DNA from 2 places in the Roseivivax sp. THAF30 genome. Region 1 is predicted to be linked to the other one. Evidence: riboswitches for the same ligand, from Rfam matches in the RefSeq annotation. Region 1 holds a riboswitch; the other holds the start of a gene.
What was found. Region 1 has a riboswitch for thiamine pyrophosphate ahead of FIU91_RS14610 (thiamine ABC transporter substrate binding subunit). Riboswitches for the same ligand answer to the same signal wherever they lie in the genome.
Positions count from the first base shown of each region.

Region 1 (7,443 bases):
ATCCAGCGCGCCTCGAGCGCATCGAGCGCGCGGGCCACTTTCAGCCATTGCGCCTCGACCCAGTCCTCCGATTGCTTCTCGGGCTCGCGGAAGCGACCTTCATAGACCATGGCAAGTGCTGCATCGAGCATCCCGTCCGCCGTCGCCTCCAGCGTCAGAACCTCCCAGATCCGGCTTTCAGGATAGAAGCCGGCGCCGGCCTTGGCGTCGAGATAGCGGCAGATGACCCGGCTGTCATAGAGCGTCCCGCCATCGTCCCGCACGAGCGCCGGTATCTTGCCGAGCGGATTGAGCGCGGTCAGTTCGGGATCGGGGTCCATCGGCGAATTCGCACCGGAGATCAGCTCGACCCCGTCGATCAGACCGGTCTCGATCAGCATCACGTGGACCTTGCGGACATAGGGCGACGGGCTGAGCTTGTAGAGTTTCATCGGGCGGCCTCCTTTGGCTGACGCCCGGACTATCGAAGCTTGCCGCGGCAAGCACAAGCCTAGCGCGCCTTTGGGTGCGCCGCCTCGTAAACCTTCATCAAGTGCACCTCGTCGACCGAGGTATAGGCCTGTGTCGTCGAAAGCGAGGCGTGGCCCAGAAGCTCCTGAATCGCCCGCAGATCGCCGCCTGCAGCCAGAAGATGCGTCGCGAAGGAATGCCGCATCGCGTGCGGTGTCGCGGTCGCGGGCAGCCCGAGCTGCATGCGCGCCGCCTCCGTCACCTTCTGCACCGCGCGCGGCGACAGCGCTCCGCCCCGGAGGCCGCGAAAGACCGGCGCATCCGCAGTCATCTCGTGCGGGCAGAGCCGGATATACCGCTCCACCGCATCCCGCGCGACTGGCAGCACCGGCACCACGCGCTCTTTACCGCCCTTGCCGAGAATACGCAGGCTGGCCCCGAGCGGCAGATCTGTGCCGGTCAGCCCAAGCGCCTCGGAGATCCGCAGTCCCGAGCCGTAGAGCAGCGTCACCACCGCCGCGTCCCGCGCGCCGATCCAGCCTGCGCGGCCCTGATCTCCGACGCTATCGATCATCGCGCGCGCGGCGTCCTCGTTGAGGGGACGGGGCAGCTTCTTCTCGAATTTCGGGGCACGGGCCGACAGGACGGCTGTCGGCTCAAACCCTTCACGCTCGGAAAGCCAGCGATAGAACGACTTCACCGACGAGAGTTTGCGCGCCATGCTCCGGGGGCTGGCCCCGCCCTGGCGCAAGGACGCCATCCAGGCGCGCATATCCGTCACGCTGATCCGAGACAGCGCGCCAAGGCCCTTGGGCTCGCCGTGATATGTCACCATGAAGGCGATGAACTCGATGACGTCGGCGCGATAGGCTTTCTCGGTATTCTCGGACTGCCCTTTCAACGCGCGGGCAGTCTCGAGCCAGGCCCCGAGCGCGTCGCGCGCTTGCGGCGAGAGCTCGAGGCTCACTGCAACCAGCGCCGCATCGACCGTTCGAACACTCCGGCGAAGAAGGCGAGAAGGTCGGTGCCGTGCTGCGGCGTGAACTGGTGGGGGTCTTCGGCGCCCATGACGAGCATGCCCGGCAGGCGCCCCTCGCCGAAATCGAGCTTGAGGCACGCTTCCGAACGCACCCAATCGGCGATCTCACCATAGAATTCGGGATCTCCGCCTTCCATCTGGCGCAGTGTGACCTGACGGATCGGGGCGGAACGGCCGTTCGCGATATAGCTGTCGATGAAGCCGGGGCGCACGACGCTCAGCACGCCGCCAAGCCGCGCGACCGCCGGATCGTCCTGAGCGGAATCGGTGCTCTCCAGCACGAGTTTCACGCAATCGACGCGCAGGATATCCGCAACTTCACCACCGAGATCGCGCAGGAACGGCTCGAATTCGGTCGGGTCGAGAAGCCGCAGGATCGCGCGGTGAATCTGGTTGGTGCCGGCGAGGTTTTCATAGGCGGCCGCGATGACCGAACGGTGCGTTTCCTCGAGCCGGTCGAGCCGCGCCTCGAGGCGCTCCATCGCGATTCCGCGCAGATCGACGATGTTCGAGCCCATGGATCGCTCGTTCGCCGCCACGAGCGCGCGCATCAGATCCTGATCTTCGAGAAGAAGGTCCGGCCGTTCCATCAACGCGCTACGCAGGGACGGATCGATCTTGGGCTGGCTGGTCATCGTGCCTCATCCATGTTGGAGCTCCTTGTGCCCGGAGCTTGGACCGATCTTTTCCCGTCTGGGCCACGTTCTGTCAACGCGCACGCAATGCAAGAGCGGGCTTCGACAATCGGGGTGCCTTTGAGGTCACGCCTGGCCGAGATAGGCACGCAGGCTGTCGGGCGGGTCGGAAAAGAGCGCCTCCGTCTCCCGCGGCGGCTCCGCGACGCCGTCCGCCACGAGCACCGTCTGGCTGGCAAAGCGGCGCGCATCGGCGGGATCGTGGCTGACCATCAGCGCCAGCGCGCCGAGCTTGTCCGCAAGCTCGGCCACGCGGCTCAGCATCTCGGCCTTGAGCGCCGGACCAAGCGCCGCGAAGGGCTCGTCGAGCAGGATCACTGGCCGGTTCTGCAAGAGCACCCGCGCCAGGGCCGCCCGACTCGCCTGCCCGCCCGACAGCTCCGCCGGTTTGCGCGCGCCGAACCCGGCGAGCCCGACCTCGGCCAGCGCCTCTTCGATCTGCTGGTTTTCGTGCGCGCTCACCCGCCCGCCACCCGGCCGCAAGGCAAGTCCGAGATTCCGCGCAAGGCTCAGGTGCGGAAAGAGGTTTTGGTCCTGGAACAGCGAGGCGACCGGCCGCGTGCCAGGGGCATCGGCGGTAATGTCCCGTCCTTGCCAGAGAATCCGCCCCGCCTCGGGCCGCCGAAATCCGGCGATCGCATCGAGGAGCGTCGACTTGCCTGCCCCCGATGGTCCGACCACCGCAACGCGGCTCCGAGGCTGCAGCGTCATCTCGGCGCGCAGCGTGAAGTCGCCTGCGCGCATCACGAGCCCATCGAGTTCAAGCACCGACGCGCCCTCCCCTGTCAAAGAGCCAGAACAGCGCGAGACTCGCCATCAGGAGAAGCAGCGCCGCGCCCTGCGCCGCCTCCATCTGGTAGCTGCCCATGAGGCGATATACCTGCAGCGGCAAGGTCGCGCGGTCGGGATCGGCGAAGAGTGCAATGACGCCCAGATCGCCCATTGACAGCGCCGCTGTCAGCCCCGCCGCGAAGCCCAAGGGCCGCTTCAAGCGCGGCAGCAGCACCCAGCGCGTCCAGGCCCACCCGCTGAGGCCGAGCGATCCGGCGAGCCGCCCGAAATCATCGCGGATCGCCTCGGCCTCGGGCCGGAGGATACGCAGCGCAAAGGGCAGGCTCACCAGCGCGTTCACGAGCGCCGTGACCGGCAGCGCCAGCGCGAACGGGTTCATGACGGGCCGGACCAGCAGGAACAGCCCGGTGCCAAGGACGAGCGGCGAGATGGCGATGCCGAGAAGGCCCAGAAGCTCTCCGCGCCGGGTCGCGAGCGGCAGCGCCCAGAGAAGGCAGAGCGCGGTCGAGGCGAGCGCAACGCTGAGCGAGTGCCACGCGGCCTCCAGCGTTCCGGCACCCTGCTGCAAGAGCCCCGGCGCGCCGCGCAAGGCCACGAGCGTCAGCGGCGTCAGCAGGAAAAGCGCAACGATCAGGATCGCGCCTCCATCGAGAAGCCGTGCCACGAGCCCCCGCCCGTCCCAGCGCGCCACGCGCCGATCGAGCCCCGCGCCGAAGCTTGCCCCGCCCGAGAGCCGCAGCGCCACGAGCCCCGCAGCGACCGCGAGCGCCAGTTGCAGAAGCGAGAGCGAGGCCGCGCGCCCCAGATCGAAGTCGAACCGCATCGCCTGGTAGATGGCGAGTTCCACCGTCGTGGCGCGCGGGCCGCCCCCGAGCGTCAGCGCGACGGCGAAGGACGACAGGCAGATCACGAAGATCACCGCGAAGGCTCCAGGCAGGATACGCGCCAACATAGGCGCTTCGAGCGTGCGGAACATCGCCCAGGGGCTGAGCCCGAGCGAGGCGGCAAGCCGCAACCGCTCCCCCGGCATGGCAAGCCAGCCTTGCAGGACGAGCCGCGTCGCAAGCGGCAGGTTGAAGAAGACATGCGCGATGACCACCCCGTGCAATCCGTAGATCGTCATTTCCGGCAGGCCCAGCGCTGCGAGGCCCCGATTGACGATGCCGTTCGATCCGAACGTCGCGATCAGCCCCAGAACGGCCACGATCACGGGGAGGATGAACGGCGCGCCCAGAAGCGCAACGAGGAGCCCGCGCCCCGGAAAGTTGCGCCGGGCGAGCGCCCGCGCGACGGGCACGGCGAAAAGCACGCTGAACCCCGCCGAGAGCGTCGCCTGAACAAGCGTGAAGCGCAGCGCCTGCCCGTCACCGGGCGCGAAGGCCGACAGCCCTCCCGCCCGGATCAGCACCGCGGCGACCGGCACCAGCGTCAGCGCCAGCACCGCCGCGGCGGCGATCAGCGCGAGAGACCGGCGCGCCATGCCTCGATCGCCTGATCCTTGAGTTCAGCTGCCTCGTCTTCGGAGTAGAACAGCACTTCATCCGGCAAGTCGAGCTGCCGGAACCCGTCCGGCCAGCGCTCCTGCGGCAATGCCGCCGGGAAAGACCAGTTGCCCGTCGCGATCATCTCCTGGAACTCCTCCGAGAGGATGAAGGCCATGAAGTCCTGCGCAAGCTCCGGCACATCTGTCGTCGATGTCACCGCGGCCAGCTCGACCATGAAGTAATGCCCCTCGGGGAAGATCGCCGCCTTCACCGTGTCGTCGTCCTCGGCGATGATGTGGTAGGCGGGCGAGGTCGTGTAGGACAGAACCATGTCCGCCTCGCCATCGGTGAAGAGCCCGTAGCTCTCGGACCAGCCCTTGGTCACGGTCAGCACGTTGTCCGAGAGGTCCGCCCAGGCGGCCTCTGCCTCCTCGCCATAGACCGACTGCACCCAGAGCGCGAGCGCGAGGCCCGAGATCGATGTGCGCGGATCCTGGATGACGAGGCTCAGATCATCACCCGCCTCACGAAGCGCGTCGAAGCTCTGCGGCGGCTCGGCCAGACGCTCGGTGTCGTAGACGAAGGCGGTATGCCCGTAATTGAAGGGCAGGAAGATGTCGTCGTTCCAGTCGATCGGCAGCGTCAGCGCATCCGTGTCCTGCCCGTGGGGCGCGAAGAGACCGCTTTCGCGGGCGCGCTTGGTCACGTCGGTGTTGAGCCCGAACACCACGTCCGCCTCGGTCGCCTGCCCTTCGAGCAGAAGCCGCGGCAAGAGATCGCCCGGCTTGAACTGAAGATCGCAGTCGCAGCGCGCCTCGAACAGCTCTTCGATCTTGGGGCCCGGTCCCCATTCGGAGACGATGTAATCGCCAGCATAAACAGTGAGCACGTTCTCCTGGGCGAGCGCGGTGCCCGCGGTGAGCGTGGCCGCTGCAAAAGTCGTGAGGGCTTTCATGGTGCCATCCTTCCATTTGCGGCGGATGGGCAAGATACTGCGGGCGCTGCCGGCAAACCTTCCCTCCGCCGGTGTTAACCGGTTCAGGTTCAACGGGTTCGCGGCATCACCGCATCTCAGCCTTCCGGCACCCCGAGGTACGCAGAGACGTAATCCTGCCCGGTGCCGCTGACAAGGCGAAACGGCTTGAGGGGGGCGCGGGCCTTCTTTAGGACAAGCGCGACCAGCTATTTCGGAGCGGCGAGATGAGTTTCAACACGTTCGGCCACCTGTTTCGCGTGACGACCTGGGGCGAAAGCCACGGTCCCGCGCTCGGCTGCACGGTGGATGGCTGCCCGCCCGGGATCGCCATCGACGAGGCCGCGATCCAGCACTGGCTCGACCGCCGCAAACCGGGGCAGAACAAGTTCACGACCCAGCGGCGCGAGGCCGACGCGGTTCGCATCCTCTCGGGCGTCTACGAAGGCCGCACCACAGGGACGCCGGTGCAGCTGATGATCGAGAACACCGATCAGCGCTCCAAGGATTACGGCGATATCGCGGAGACCTTCCGCCCAGGCCATGCGGACATCACCTATTGGCAGAAATACGGTCATCGCGATCCGCGGGGCGGCGGGCGTTCCTCGGCGCGTGAGACCGCGGCGCGGGTGGCTGCCGGAGGATTGGCGCGTGCGGTTCTCGCCGAGCTGGCCCCCGGCCTCGCGATCACCGGCTACATGGTGCAGATGGGTCCGCATTCCATCGGCGAGACCCGCGAGATGGACGAGATCGAGAAGAACCCGTTCTGGGTGCCCTCGGCAAAAGCCGCCGAGGACTGGGCCACATATCTCGATGGCCTGCGCAAATCCGGCAATTCCTGCGGCGCGATGATCGAAGTTGCGGCCTCCGGCGTGCCCGCCGGCCTCGGCGCGCCGGTCTATGCCAAGCTCGATACCGAGATCGCCGCGGCGATGATGTCGATCAACGCGGTGAAAGGCGTGGAGATCGGCGAGGGCATGGCAGCGGCCGCACTCACCGGCGAGGCCAATGCCGACGAGATCTTCCTCGGCAATGACGGCGCGCCGAGCTATTCCTCGAACCACGCAGGCGGCATCCTCGGAGGCATCTCCACCGGCCAGGACATCGTCGCACGCTTCGCGGTCAAGCCGACCTCCTCGATCCTCAAGTCCCGCGCCTCGATCACCAAGTCGGGCCAGCCGACCGAGGTCGTCACGAAAGGCCGCCACGATCCTTGCGTCGGCATCCGCGCGGTGCCGGTCGGCGAGGCGATGATGGCTTGCGTGCTGCTCGACCACCTGCTTCTCGACCGCGCCCAGACCGGCGGCACCCGCGGGCTGATCGGGGCGTGAGGGGGCTTGCTGCCCCCTCTTCGGGGCGTGCCGCCCCGAATTCACCCCCGCCGGTATTTGGGCCAACCCAAAGACAGGGGGCGCGCTTTTGGTTTTGGGTTGGTGAAAATACCGAAAATGCGCCCTTTCCGCAGGCACGGCGACCTGGGCGACGACGCTACTCCGCCGCCTGCTGGGTCAGATCGAGGCCACCGATCTCCGACAAGGCGGCGATGACCGCCTCCACCCCTTCGCCCTTGCGAAGCGCGGTGAAGAAGAAGGGTCGCCCGGCGCGCATGCGGGCCGCGTCCCGCTCCATCACCTCGAGCGACGCACCTACATGCGGGGCGAGATCGGTCTTGTTGATGACAAGGATGTCAGAGCGGCAGATCGCGGGGCCACCTTTCCGCGGTATTTCTTCGCCCGCCGCGACATCGATCACGTAGATCGTCACGTCGGCAAGCTCGGGCGAGAAGGTCGCCGAAAGGTTGTCGCCACCGGACTCGATCAGGATGAGATCGAGATCCGGGATCGCCACGTTGAGCTCGGCGATGGCGGCGAGGTTGATCGAGGCGTCCTCGCGAATCGCGGTATGCGGGCAGCCGCCCGTCTCTACGCCGCGAATGCGTTCGAGGGGCAGGACCTGCCGTCGCATCAGCTCCTCTGCATCCTCCTGCGTATAGATGTCGTTCGTGATCAC
Region 1 covers NZ_CP045389.1:3,007,341-3,014,783, forward strand. The annotation lists gene FIU91_RS14585 (glutathione S-transferase) at 1-431, opposite strand, end outside; gene FIU91_RS14590 (tyrosine recombinase XerC) at 491-1,417, opposite strand; gene FIU91_RS14595 (DUF484 family protein) at 1,414-2,124, opposite strand; gene FIU91_RS14600 (ATP-binding cassette domain-containing protein) at 2,251-2,952, opposite strand; gene FIU91_RS14605 (thiamine/thiamine pyrophosphate ABC transporter permease ThiP) at 2,945-4,456, opposite strand; gene FIU91_RS14610 (thiamine ABC transporter substrate binding subunit) at 4,432-5,415, opposite strand; TPP riboswitch at 5,459-5,560, opposite strand; gene aroC (chorismate synthase) at 5,661-6,764, shown strand; gene ureG (urease accessory protein UreG) at 6,922-7,443, opposite strand, start outside.

Region 2 (7,443 bases), 900 kb from region 1:
CACGGTCGCGAAAGAGGCGATGGCGGATTTCCCGGGCCTCGCCAACCTCGCCGCCAATGTCGGTGATCCCGCGGTGCGTAACCGTGGCACCATCGGCGGCAGCCTGGCCAACAACGACCCCTCGGCCTGCTACCCGGCCGCAGCGCTCGGCACGGGCGCGACGATCAAGACCAACAAGCGCGAGATCGCCGCGGACGATTACTTCCAGGGCATGTTCGCAACCGCGCTCGAAGAGGCGGAGATCATCACCGAGGTCCGCTTCCCGATCCCGGAGAAATCGAACTACCAGAAGTTCGAGCAGCAGGCCTCGCGCTTCGCGCTTGTCGGTGTCTTCGTGGCGAAATACGCCGATGGTGTCCGCGTGGCGGTCACCGGCGCTTCGAACGAAGGCGTGTTCCGCTGGAGCGAGGCCGAGAGCGCGCTCTCGTCGAACTTCTCGGCTGATGCGATCGAGAGCCTGTCGGCTCCGGATGGCTCGAACATGATCTCGGACCTTCACGGCTCCGGCGATTACCGCGCGCATATCGTGAAGGTGATGACCAAACGGGCCGTCGCAGCGGCGAGCTGATAGCCCACCTGTGTGCAAGTGACCCCCGGTGCCGCAAGGCGCCGGGGTTTCTCTTTGCGGGGCCGCGTGGCAATGTCGCGAAAAATCAATCTGAGGCGCCTCATGTCCTACATTTTCGACCCCGAACGCCAACCGAGCCTCGAGATCCACGGGGAGGCGGCGCGCTTTCCGCTGCGCCGGATCTTCTGCGTCGGACGAAATTACGCTGCCCACGCCGCCGAGATGGGCAACGAGGTCGACCGCGAAGCGCCGTTCTATTTCACCAAGTCCCCGCATCACGCCGTGGGGTCTGGCAGCCATCCGATGCCGCCACGCACGGAGGATTATCACCACGAGGTCGAATTCGTGGTTGCGCTTCACGGGCCGGTCGATGCGGCAGATCCGATGAGCGCGGTCTTCGGCTATGCGGTCGGGCTCGACATGACGCGGCGCGATCTGCAAGCGGCCTCGAAAGCGAAAGGCCGGCCGTGGTCGACCGCCAAGGACGTCGAGGCGAGCGCCGTCATCGGCCCTCTGACAGCGGCTTCCGAATTCGGCGGGATCGGCGCACAGGTGCTCTCGCTTACGGTCAACGACACGCTCCGGCAGGAGGGTGCGCTTGCGGACATGGTCTGGTCGGTGCCCGAAATTCTGAACGACCTCAACACGCTCTACGCGCTCGGAGCCGGGGATATCGTGATGACCGGCACGCCCTCTGGCGTCGGGGCTGTCGCGCGCGGTGACGTTCTTGTTGGCACTTGCGAAGGGCTGGAGCCGGTTCGGCTGACGCTGACCTGATCCGCCGGCAGGCCCGGTATGAGAAGAAAGCCGGGCGTGAGCACGGCCACGACCCTCCTTTCGCAGGCCAGGAAAGTCCCTTGAGATTGGTCGGGATGGTGGACTGGTCCAGCATGCCAGGCGTGGTCAAACGGCTTCCGGGATTATCGAATGAAAATGATGAACCGGACCGTGACCGGAGCCGACAGCGAGCTCGTCTGCCTGCGCGATCGCAGCGGCGGTGTAGGACTTCGCTCGCGCCACCGCCTCCGGCAAAGCGAGGCCGTGGCCAAGATGCGCGGCGAGCGCCGAAGACAGCGTGCAGCCCGTTCCATGGGTGTTGCGCGTGACATGACGAATGCCTTCGAGCCAGAGGCTCTCATCCCGAGTTCGCAGAAGGTCGGGGCTCTGGTCTCCGGAGAGGTGTCCACCCTTCATCAGGATCGCTGATGGCCCGAGGGCCAGCAAGGCCTTTGCCTGTGCCTCCATGCCGGGCCGGTTCGTTGCCGCGTCCTCGCCCAAGAGGTCAGCGGCCTCGGGCAGGTTCGGCGTGATAACCGTGGCAATCGGCAGGAGCCGGTCGCGAAGAGCGCTCACGGCCTCTTCCGCCAACAAGCGGTCGCCGCCCTTGGCCACCATGACCGGGTCCAGCACCACAGGCGCGGCAAGGTCCGAAAGCGCGGCGGCCACGGCCTCGATGATAGCCGCGCTGCCCAGCATGCCGATCTTCACGGCATCGATGCGGATATCCTCGCGGATGGCTGCGATCTGCTCGGTGACCATGCCCGGTTCGGTCAGCAGCACCGCACGCACGGCATGTGTGTTCTGTGCTGTCAGCGCCGTGATCACGGCCATGCCATAGCCGCCATTGGCCGAGATCGCCTTGAGGTCTGCCTGGATGCCGGCGCCTCCCGACGGGTCTGATCCGGCGATAGAGAGGATGTTCGGTATCATACCTGTCTCCAAGTATCGACGAGGGCGCGGGTTGCCCCTTCGGGGTCCGCGGCGCGTGTGACGGCCGAAACGACGGCCATTCCGGACGCCCCCGCGTGTTTCAGGGTGGGGATGTCCCGCGCGGTCAGCCCGCCGATCGCGATGGTCGGCACCGGCGCGGCTCGGACGATGCGGGCCAGCCCTTCGCTCCCGATGGGCTCTGCCGCGTCGGGCTTGGTCGGTGTGGCGCGAAAGGGACCGGCGCCGATATAGTCGACGCCCGATGGAATGCGCCTGCATTGCGCTATCGTCTCGATCGACAGGCCGAGCAGAGCGCCTGGCGCGATCCGCGCGCGGGCGCGCTCCGGCTCGCCATCGCCCTGGCCGATATGGAGGTCGGCGCCCGTGCTGCGTGCCACCTCGATCCGGTCATTGACGAAGACGCGTACGTCCATCGGGGCGAGCGCCTCCATCAGTGCTTCGGTCAGGCGTGCAAGGTCCGTGTCGGGCATGGTCTTGTCGCGGATCTGCACCGCCCAGGCCCCGCCGCGGGCGGCGGCCATCGCCTGATCGGCCACTGGGATAGGTGCGCCCGGGTCCGTCACGACGTAGACCGGCCCGATCATGTCGCGAGCTCGATCTGCGCGGCGGCGTTCAGTGCCTCGGGTGTGAGGGCATGGAGCGCATCGAGAAACGCCACCTGGAAGCTGCCCGGTCCCTGCGCCGCCGCGCCCGCCATTTCGCCGGCGGCACCATAGGCCGCAAGCGCCGCGACAGTCGCATCGAACGTCGGATGATCGGCACAAAAAGCCGCGATCACCCCGTTGAGCGAGCAGCCCATGACCGTGATCCGCGCCATCATCGGGTGACCGTTGGAGACGCGCGCGACGCGGGCACCGTCCGTGATGTAGTCGACCGGGCCGGAAACGGCGACCACACCGCCGGTTCGTTGGGCCAGGGCGCGCGCCGCATCCTCGGCCGAGGCGACGCTGTCACCGGCATCCACGCCGCGTGCAGAGCCGCCAAGACCCGCCAAGGTGAGGATCTCGGAGGCATTGCCGCGCACCACTGTCGGTTTCAAATCGAGTAGCCGATCGGACAGGTCCTGCCTAAACCGCGTGGCGGCCACGCCGACCGGATCGAAGACCCAGGGGCGGTTGGCCTCGGACATGACGGCCGCGGCCTCCTGCATCGCGGTGCCCCATGCGGGATCCGCCGTGCCGATATTCACGGTGAGTGCCTGTGCCAATCCGGCGAATTCCGCCGCTTCCTCGCGCGCATGGACCATCGCGGGCGACGCGCCTATGGCCAGAAGGACATTCGCCATGACGTTCATGGCGACGAAATTGGTTATGTTGTGAACGAGAGGAGCCGAGGCGCGCATGGCGCTCAGGGTTGTTCCGGGGGTGTGCATGGTGCCTCCTTGTCGGGCGGAGGCACGGCAGACGGCATTCACCTTTCGGGGCCATCTCCGCAACTTCCTCCGCCGGCATGATCCGGTTCAGGTTCGAAGGGTGCTTCTCAGCCCGCGCATGGCGGACGCCCCTGTTGCGAGATTGAGGCTGTCACAGCAATCAAAGAAGCACAAGAGTCGCGGACGTGTCCTGCCTGACAGGCTCTGACTGGCCGGGTCCGGTCGCACCCCTCGGGGGTGCAAGCACCGGGTGGCCTTCAACTCGGGACGGTCACGACCATCGCACCGCGTCTCGTCGCGATCACGGTGTGTTCGTACTGCACGACTGGCGCTCTCGGTTCGCAGTACAATGTCCAGCCGTCCTTCCCGTCCGTCGCCATCATGCCGCCGGTGGAAAGAAACGGCTCAATCGTGAAGACGAGCCCTGTCGTCATTCGGCGGCGCTCCCGGCGGTCCGGCCAAGTGGCGATCTCGCCCGGATATTCGTGAAGGGACCGACCGACGCCGTGGCTCGCGAGGTTCCGAATGAGCGTGTAGCCCCGTGCCGATGCGAACCGCCCGATTGCCTGGCCGATCCCGGCGAGGGGCTTGCCGGCGCCGACCTTTGCGATCCCGATCTCCATGGCGCGTCGACCGTCGCGGCAGAGACGCGCTTTCGCGGGATCGGGCGGGGGCACGATGCAGGTCGCGCCGGTATCCGCGAAATACCCGTTCTTCGACGCCGAGACGTCGATATTCACGAGATCCCCGCGCGCGATCACGCGTTCGCCCGGTATCCCGTGAGCGATTTCCTCGTTCACGCTGATGCAGGTCGTGCCGGGGAAACGGTAGGTCGCTTTGGGTGCGGAAACTGCGCCTTCCTGCGCTAGGAGATCTCGCCCGATCTCGTCTAGCTCCCGAGTGGTCATGCCGGGCTCCATCGCTGCCGCCATGTCGCGCAAGGTATTCGCGACGATCCGCCCGATAGCCTTCATGCCGTCCAATTCGGCCTGGTTCGTGATCGTCATGATCGTCCCTTTTTGCCATCGAGGCGACGTTATCCACGCAAGACGGGGTTGTAACGCTCTGCCGGCCTGCGGTTCTCCGATGATGGCGCCTGCCGGTCAACGGATGCCCTCAATCTGTATGGGGCAGTCAAAGCGCCGGTCATTCTTTGCCTGGCGCTGAGTTCTGACGAAGCGAGCTGGCGGATTGATTGAACAACACCCTGTTGTTGTCGGCCCTGTGCCGTCCGCGGTTCTGGTCCGACTTGTGCAGGTCGATTGCACGCTGCACGGCCGGGCGTTCCTTGATCCGGCGGCGCCACTCGGCCACGCGCGGGAAGTCTTCGAGCGAAGCGCCAAGAGGCTTGGCGATGAAGGCCCAAGGGAATGCCAGCATATCCGCTATGGAATACGCCCCGAGAAGGTAGTCGCGCCCATCGAGACGGTTCTCGAGAACGCCGAGGTTCCGGTCGTATTCGCCAAGATACCGCTTGAAGCCATAGGCGCGGTCGTCTTCGGGCGCGTAATTGCGAAAATGACTGAGCTGGCCGCCCATTGGTCCCTGGTTGCCAACCTGCCAAAACAGCCATTCCATCAGTTCCTTGCGCGCGCGCAGATCTTCCGGCGGCGGTGCGAACACGCCCGTCTTGTCCGCGAGATAAAGGAGGATCGCGCCCGACTCGAAAACGGAAACCGGACTTTCGCCCCAAGCCGAAGCAGGGGCGTGATCGACGATGGCGGGCATCTTCGCGTTGGGACTGATCTTGAGGAACTCGGGCGCAAACTGGTCGCCCTCGGCGAGGCGCATGAGATTGAGACGATAGTCGAGCCCCGTCTCCTCGAGCATGATGGCCGCCTTCCATCCATTGGGTGTTGGCGCGAAGTAGAGATCGATCACGGATTGCTCTCCTGTTTTTCCGTCGCGATGCCGCTCGCAATCATCTCGTCGATCGTAGCCGGATCGTAGCCGGCGTCTTCGAGCACTGAGCGCGTGTCCTGCCCAAGCAGATGCGCCGGCGCCGGGTCTCCGGGCGGAGTGCCTGAGAACCGGGCCGGGCTCCTGGCTTGTCGTATACGGCCCGCCTGCGGGTGATCCTGTTCGAGGATCGCGCCGTTCGCTTCCACCTGCGGATGCGACCAAACCTCGGCGCGGGTGAGCACCGGCGCGCAGGGCGCATCATGCTCGGTCAGGCGGCGCATCCAGTTCTCCGTCGTGTCCTCGAGCAAGGCCTCTTGTGTCAGCTCGAGCCGGGCAGGCTTGTTTTCCTCTCGGGCGGCGACGCTGGCAAATCGCGGATCTTCGAGCCAGTCAGGTCGGCCGACGGCGGCGGACAGCCCCTTCCACGTGCTGTCGGTATGCGCCGAGACCGCCATCCATCCATCCGCCGTCCGGTAGATGAGTTCCACGAAAGTCTGGGCATCCGCGTCCGCCGCAGGCTCCAGCTCGTCCCCGACGAAGGTGTAGCCTGACATGTCCGAGCTCCAGAGAAACGCCAACACCGTGTCGAGCATGGAAATCTGGACGTGGCTGCCCTTGCCGGTGCGGCTACGCGCCAGGAGCGCGGCAGTGATGGCCTGCGCCGTCTGGATCGCGGTCAGCTTGTCGGGGAGAATCGTGCGGACGAGCCTGGGCCGCGCGGCATCGGCGCCGCCTTGCACGCTCGCCAGCCCTGAAAGGGCCTGGATGAGCGGGTCATAGACAGGACGGCGCGCCCAGTCTCCGGTGAAGCCGAAACCGGCGATGGAGGTGTAGATCACATCGGGCCGCACGGCGCGTACCGCCTCTTCCCCGAGCCCGATGCGATCGATCACGCCTGGTCTGAAGTTCTGCACGACGACATCGGCGGTCTCGCAAAGCTTCAGCGCAGCCTCGATCCCGCGCGGGTCCTTGAGGTTCAACGTGACCGATTTCTTGCCCCGGTTGTTGTTGAGGAAGGATGCAGACATCCCACCGCGCCGGCCGGTCACCTGCCGGCTGTGATCACCTCCGTTCGGGTGCTCGATCTTGATGACCTCCGCGCCTTGGTCGGCGAGCGTCATCGTGGCGAGGGGGCCCGAGATCATCGTGGTCAGATCGATGATCCGAAATCCCTCAAGCGGTCCGGGCATGGCGGGCCTCCAGTTTGGAACAGTTTGCGCAACGAGCGCATCGGACCGAGACGTAGAGCGCGCCGAACGTTTCGCCTCAATTTCGCATCGGGAGCCTGCGTTGCTCGCGAAACCCTCAACCGCGATGGCAGCGACGTTTGCCTGTCGCGGATCATCAAGGTCAGCTACGGCGCGTAAGCCTTCGTCCGTCACAAAATCAACGAATTCCTTCGGTTGGCTATGGGATGAGCTATGCCCAACGGTTGCAGGTCTTCTGGTCAGGCCGGTATCGCAACCGAAAACGAGGGCAGGGCGCCAAGAGCCGGACCTGAAACGCGAAGGAACACGACGTCATGTACTTCCCGCAACTGGGATCGCTTGGATCGGCATTCATGCAGATGATGCTGGTCGTGGGGCTCGGCCTCGTCTTGAGCGCGTTTGTCGACCGAAAGAACGTGTGGCATCGCAGCTTTCTGTTCGGCATCGCGTTCTTGCTGGCCCTGCGATACGCGTGGTGGAGGGCGACCGAGACGCTGGCGCCGGTCGGGCTGACGCTGGATTTCGCCGCCAGCAGCGCGCTCTTGGCGCTCGAGCTGAGCGCACTCGTCGGCTCGCTTTCCGCCTTCGTCATCCTGTCGCGGTATCGCGACCGCAGCACCGAGGCCGATCAGCACGCGGGATGGTGGGGAAACGAAGCGCCG
Region 2 covers NZ_CP045389.1:2,106,023-2,113,465, reverse strand. The annotation lists gene FIU91_RS10240 (xanthine dehydrogenase family protein subunit M) at 1-568, shown strand, start outside; gene FIU91_RS10235 (fumarylacetoacetate hydrolase family protein) at 671-1,345, shown strand; gene thiD (bifunctional hydroxymethylpyrimidine kinase/phosphomethylpyrimidine kinase) at 1,472-2,278, opposite strand; gene thiE (thiamine phosphate synthase) at 2,275-2,883, opposite strand; gene thiM (hydroxyethylthiazole kinase) at 2,880-3,671, opposite strand; TPP riboswitch at 3,719-3,814, opposite strand; gene map (type I methionyl aminopeptidase) at 3,929-4,678, opposite strand; gene FIU91_RS10210 (glutathione S-transferase N-terminal domain-containing protein) at 4,818-5,552, opposite strand; gene FIU91_RS10205 (CaiB/BaiF CoA-transferase family protein) at 5,549-6,763, opposite strand; gene FIU91_RS10200 (glycosyltransferase) at 7,096-7,443, shown strand, end outside.
Region 2: another riboswitch for thiamine pyrophosphate. It lies ahead of thiM (hydroxyethylthiazole kinase); the one in region 1 lies ahead of FIU91_RS14610 (thiamine ABC transporter substrate binding subunit).